DNA from 2 places in the Parabacteroides timonensis genome. Region 1 is predicted to be linked to the other one. Evidence: riboswitches for the same ligand, from Rfam matches in the RefSeq annotation. Region 1 holds a riboswitch; the other holds the start of a gene.
What was found. Region 1 has a riboswitch for cobalamin ahead of BQ7394_RS01450 (TonB-dependent receptor plug domain-containing protein). Riboswitches for the same ligand answer to the same signal wherever they lie in the genome.
Positions count from the first base shown of each region.

Region 2: another riboswitch for cobalamin. It lies ahead of BQ7394_RS12120 (sirohydrochlorin cobaltochelatase); the one in region 1 lies ahead of BQ7394_RS01450 (TonB-dependent receptor plug domain-containing protein).

Region 1 is NZ_LT669940.1:154,166-157,348, reverse strand. Features, by position in the region: gene BQ7394_RS01450 (TonB-dependent receptor plug domain-containing protein) at 1-1,646, opposite strand, end outside; cobalamin riboswitch at 1,680-1,879, opposite strand; gene BQ7394_RS01445 (DUF6383 domain-containing protein) at 2,006-3,183, opposite strand, start outside.
Region 2 is NZ_LT669941.1:1,113,389-1,116,571, reverse strand. Features, by position in the region: gene cobJ (precorrin-3B C(17)-methyltransferase) at 1-662, opposite strand, end outside; gene BQ7394_RS12120 (sirohydrochlorin cobaltochelatase) at 909-1,823, opposite strand; cobalamin riboswitch at 1,944-2,138, opposite strand; gene aspT (aspartate-alanine antiporter) at 2,282-3,183, shown strand, end outside.

The sequences.
Region 1 (3,183 bases):
TAGGAAGCATCCATCTGCAACGCCATCCTGAACGGCAAAAGAACATGTGCCGACAAGTTCGCATCTATTCCTTTAATCTCTACGACTCCCATATTCATCATCTTCCAGATAAACATGGTCGGGATAGCAACGATCTTATCTTTTACCCGGTTATAATAGCCATCCACCGTAAAACTCAGATAGTCCGTACCAATGACAGGACAACTGCCGCTCCACGTAAGTCCTACATTATATTGGGTTGCTTTCTCGGGTTTCAAGTCCTTATTGCCAAAACGGTCATAATAAAGATCATTAAAAGTAGGCATACGGAAAATATCTTTATAAGAAGCCCGGACACGTAAATTCTGATTTCTCAACAGACGGTAAGAAACGCTTACTGCCGGCGACAACCGTTTTCGGTCGGCTGCCGGTTCTCCTATTTCCAGTTCTTCCGTGGCAAACGTACCTAATAGACTAGCGGTTGCCGTCAGCCGGGTATCTTTATATTGTGCAGCCAAAGCCGATAAAGAGGTATAGCGTGTAGGAAACGGGCATTTAGGTATTGTTGCGTCCAACGTATTGACAAAGAAGTCTTCCGCCAGCGAAAAAGAAATGACTGGCAGTGGTTGATATAACAAAGCGGCAGAACCATAATACTCCCGTTGGGTATACACATCTGTCTGTACACCGTTGGGATGGCGACTGTGGAAGTCCTGATAACGGTTCCAGGCATAATCGAATTTACCTTTTGCTTTGAAAGAGAACAGGTCGCCGAACTTCTTATCGTAGCCTGCCTGCAAGAAACCATTCCGGTTCTTCAACCGTTCCTTATGATAATCGTTATAGAGGATAACCGATCCGGGCAATCCGCGGTCGGAGTCAAACCAGTATCCTTTCAGTTGCAAGGCACCTGCCTTGTTCCAGTCGGCAAATAAATTCAGTTCGCCATGCCAGGCTGAAATATCGCTATTCTTTCTTTTCTCCTCCGTCACAATATTCCCGTTCGTAAAAGTATAAGGATATTGCCCGTCGGCACGCTGCCAATCGGCAAACGCAGAAAGTACATATTTCCCGGAAAGCTTTTGCTCATAGCGAAGGGAAGGATTGAACATTCCAAATGAGCCGGCCTTAACCAAACCTCTTAAGTTAAAGTCCTTCTCTTTAAAAGACGGCGTTTCTGTCTTCACACTCAACGCCCCCGCCGATGCATACATCCGGGCCGTCTGGAAAATATCGTCGGTCTGTCCGATCGAAAGTGAAACCATTTCTACATTATCCAGTGAAAAGCGGCTGATATCGACCTGTCCGCTCTGGGCATCCGTTATCGTCACGCCATCATAGCTGACGGCTGTATGTTGTGCACCCAGGCTGCGCACCGAAACAGTCTTCAATCCCCCTATCCCACCGTAATCCTTTACGGTAGCACCGGAGAAACGTTTTACCGCTTCCGACAGGTCCTGTATACCCAACCGTTCGATACCGGCACGATCCATCACCTGCAAAGGAGTCGCTTCGCGGGTAGTGGACGGACGCGCCTTCTCCACCACTTCCACCCCTTTCAGCTGATGATAAGTCGTAGTATCTATCTGTTGTGCATTGACCGACACAGCCGCATACAGCCATGCGCCAAACAGGCATAGAGTTCTTATTATGTATAAATTCCGCATATATCTTAGGTCTATCAATACCTTACCCGAGGCATTGCATATCGAATGATGGCAGGTTTTCTGACTCGTTCTCCCATGATCGGCCGCCTTCCCAACTTTGCAGTCAGTGGCAACAAGATTTGCCGGGGTTATAGAACTTACAGCTACGGGTACAGTTCCGGATTTACACCGGATTCCCTTTTACTAACGATTAGCGACAGCTAAACCGCTACACCACAATTCGATGACAAAAATACGGATTTATATCTAATGAGCGTAGTATTTTCTACATTTTATGATTCCGGGACAAAGCCTTCTCTTATCCCGGAATCACAAGACATCATAGATCCGAAAGGATATTTACCTGACAGTAAACCTATTTAGTAAACACATATTTTCTGAGCTTTATCGCCACATTTCACGATATAGATACCGGAAGAAGGTAGCCGTATCTCCATATTCTCCGATGCTTTTTGGGTCTGGTAGCATAATTGTCCACCCAGATCCGACACCAAAAGAGGATGACCTTCGCACCCCTCAACCAGCATCCGTCTATTTTTAGCCGACACTGTGAACCGCTGTTGTTCGGCGATTGTCTTATTACTAACCGATTCTCCCTGAGGAAACTCGAGAACTGCCGCTTCACCGGGTTGCAGGATTATCGTCGCAGAATTACCGTTGACACTGACCGGTTTACCCCTCCATATCTCTTCTATTTTACCCAAAGAGGCTTTGCCGGTATAAGTCACGGTGATAGTTTTCGCTTTGGAATTATCCGTAACAGGATCGGCATGAGAAGTCTTGGTCAGGCCATCGTTGTTGATAAGCGTTACATAGAATGCTCCGTCCTTCACATTGACGAGATGTTCTACCGTTTCGGAAAAGGTAAAAGGGACGTCATATTTAAAATACTCAGCCATAACCTCATCCAAAGCAGATACTTTATATCCGACGATCAAACCTCTACCCAATTCCTCCTTCTTCACTTGCCCGATGCCTACTGTACCAAAACCGAACTGGGGGAAATTATAAGCATCAGCAAGAACCACACCTCCATTTTCAGCATACGACTTCAAATTAGCAAGTTCCCCATCCGACAGTTTCACATCCCCGCTAAGCATCACGACTTTATAAGTATTAAGCAAATCGAGCGGCGCGTCCTGTAACAAGAAATCAAACTGGTCGGCGAACGGCCCGTTTACCATTGTCCCTCTCTCATTACCATTCCGTTCCACGGAAAATGTTTCAGGCCACAGTTTCTCTATTAATGTGAATGTCCGCATATCAGCTTCTTCATAATCAAATTTCCCAAAGGCTTTCTGACCTGACGGCTGACGGTCCATACCATGATAGCGGTCGAGTAAAACAGCAACCGGAGTATAAGTGATACCCACCTGATGCTCTTTGGAAAAAGCGGTCAGCCGTTGGAACACTTTCCCGTAAGGAGTCAGGTCATAAGTTCCGTCGGATGTTTTTTCTTCATAAAAAGAGATCGCTCCACCAGCTTCAGCTATCACAGCATCGGCACCTGCCATATAACTCATCAGCATGGAACGTT
Region 2 (3,183 bases), on a different contig from region 1:
AACATATCCACTTGTTCGGGATCGAATTCGGCCAGCGTGGTGATGGTGACAGTCTGTTCCTCACGTCCTGCCTGGCGGACAAAACCGACAGGTGTCTGCGGGTCACGTTCCTGCAGGAAGAGTTCGATAAGGCGGTAGAGCTGCCAGTAGCGGCCTTCGCTTTTGGGATTGTAGATAGCCGTGATAAAGTCGGCAGAGGCAGCGGCTTTGATCCGTTTCTCTATCATTTCCCAAGGTGTCATCAGGTCGGAGAGGGAGATCACACAGAAATCGTGTCCTACCGGAGCACCCAACAGAGAGGCTGCTTTCTGGAAAGCACTGATTCCCGGAAGTACTTCGATCGAAATATCGCTTCCTTTTTCGCGTTTCATCTCGTAGATAAGGGGAGCCATGCCATAAATACCGGAGTCGCCGGAACTGATAACTGTTACCACATGGCCTTCGGTAGCATAATTATAGGCTTCTTCTGCCCGGACTTTTTCGCGTTTCATCCCCGAGTCGATACAGATTGCATCGGGACGGATCGCTGATTCAACAAACTGAAAGTAATATTTATACCCGACGATGACATCCGACTGACGGATGGCAGACAGAACTGCCGGAGTAATATCAGATTCGCTACCAGGACCGATCCCGGCTACGATTATTTTCCCTGTATTCATCTTTTAGCTTTGAGTTATTGATTCTGATTTTATCAGTACCAACAAAGATAATGTATTTTATTGGTATAATAGGATTATATATAGCCTTCAATTCTGTTTTTTCATCCGGTACAAAAGAAAATTCCTTCCGAAAGAAAATCAAGTTTCATTCGGAAGAAATTGGAATTGCATTCAGATGTATTATTTGAATGAATTTACTTATTGTATATTTCTATGTAAATGGGGAGATATTAGTCTCTTATAGTACTAATCTTTTTCTGCAGCGTACTTTTTCTTCTTATCCATAATATTTATCATCTTGTGTTTGGCGGCAAACTTGGCATGATCGATAAATATATTCTGGATTTCCGGATTTTGTCCTAACCCCTGCATAAATACGGAAACCTGGTAACCTTTCCCTTCCAGTTCCTCTTTCATGTCGACTGCGATATCGTTGTTCGCATGGTCGCCGGCAACGAACATGAAAGGCATCAATAGTACTTTCTTTGTTTTGCCTGCTTCAAGTTTGGCAACCATATCGTCGAAAGAAGGGTAACCTTCAACTGTTGTCACATAATAATCGTTGTAACCTTTCGAATGCAACATATAATCCATCATCGCATACTGAGCTGTCGCAGGTGTGTATGTGCCATGTCCTACAAGGACGGTTGCACCTTCTTTCGCCCCGTTCTTTGTGATGGCTATTATTACATCCTCAAAATCGTGAGGCGTATAAAGCAACGGGTTGCCGATGCGTATGTCTTTGAAATTCTTTTCCAGCGGCGCAATGTCTTTGCGAAGCGATTCCATTTCTACCCCTTCGATAATGTTGGTTGACTGGATAAGGATATGGGTATATCCGTCGGCTTTCAGTTTTTCCAGCGCTTCCATAGGATTCAGTTTTTCGATACCGCGTGCTTTCAGGCGGCGTGCGACAATACGGGAGGTGTAAGCTTCGCGTACTTCCATGTCTTTAAAGGCTTCCTTTGCTTTCTGATTGATCGCGTCGATAGTAAGCGCACGGGTGTTGTCATACGTGGTACCGAAATGTACCATTAATAAGGCGGCTTTGTCACCCGGTTGCATGGAGGCCAGCATGTCGGATGCCTCGAAGTTTTCGCCATCGTGTGCCCAGCACATAGGTGCGAGCATACAAGCAATAAGTAATAGTAAATGTTTCATATAATGTAAATTAAAAGATAACCTACGAATACGACAAACCCTAATACCAGTAGCCGGTAAACATTTTTTATGAAAAGAGATTGTCCGTATGTTCTTATCATCCTCCTGACCCCGGGAAGATACAATATAAAAAACTTGGCAGGTTTCCTGACTTGCCCGGAAAGCGACCTTCCCGTCCTTGTATCGGACAGTGGTGTAAGAATGCTTTCCTTCGGAATGGGCTTAACAGTAGCGGGCACTGTTCCGGATTTTCACCGGATTCCCTTTTATACGATAACCGGAAGTTACCGTATCACCAAAGCGGTGACAAAGATAGAAAATTATTTAAAATAAGAGGGATTTTATACTATCTTAATTGATTCTGTCGGAACAACTGCCTTATGGCTTCTGTTTCATTACCACAAGTAAAAACCGGACATAACAATGTCTATTTAGTATTAACGCCAAACAGTTTATATATGGAGTGGTTTGTAGATTTACTTAAACACTATCCGGAACTGGCCATCTTTTTGACGCTGGCTTTTGGGTTCTGGATCGGTAAGTTCAAGATAGGGAAATTTTCGTTGGGAACCGTTACCAGTGTCCTATTGGTCGGAGTAATAATCGGACAGTTACATATCGATATCGGAGCACCTATCAAGTCGGTATTTTTTCTTTTATTTCTTTTTGCCGTGGGCTACAGTGTAGGCCCGCAGTTCTTTCGTGGACTGAAGAAAGAAGGACTTCCGCAGGTCCTTTTTGCTGTACTGATGTGTCTGTTCTGTCTGTTTGTCCCTTTCCTGTTGGCAAAGTTGATGGGATACAATGCAGGTGAAGCTGCCGGGTTACTGGCTGGTTCACAGACGATCTCTGCCGTATTGGGTGTGGCGGAAGATACGATCAACCAGGGTGGAATGAGCGCCGCCGACAAAGCTTCGATGATAAACGTGATGCCTGTGGCTTATGCCGTTTCTTATATTTTCGGTACGGCCGGCTCTGCCTGGATCATGAGTGATATCGCTCCCCGTTTCCTTGGAGGGTTAGCTTCCGTAAAGAAAGCCTGTAAAGAATTAGAGTCGAAGATGGGAACTGACGATGAGAGCGAACAACCCGGTTTCATGCCTGCCGCCCGTCCGATTACTTTCCGTGCATATAAGATAAATAACGATTGGTTCGGAGCCGGTAAGACGGTGCAGGAGCTGGAAGATTATCTGGAAGGGCAGGGACGGCGTTTGTTCGTCGAACGTGTCCGTATCAACGGTATTGTCTATGAGGTGAAGCCTGACCTGATGCTTATGAAAGGAAACGAGGTCGTATTGAGCGGCCGTCGCGAGTTTGTGATCGGGGAAGAAGACTGGATCGGAGACGAGGTGAACGATAT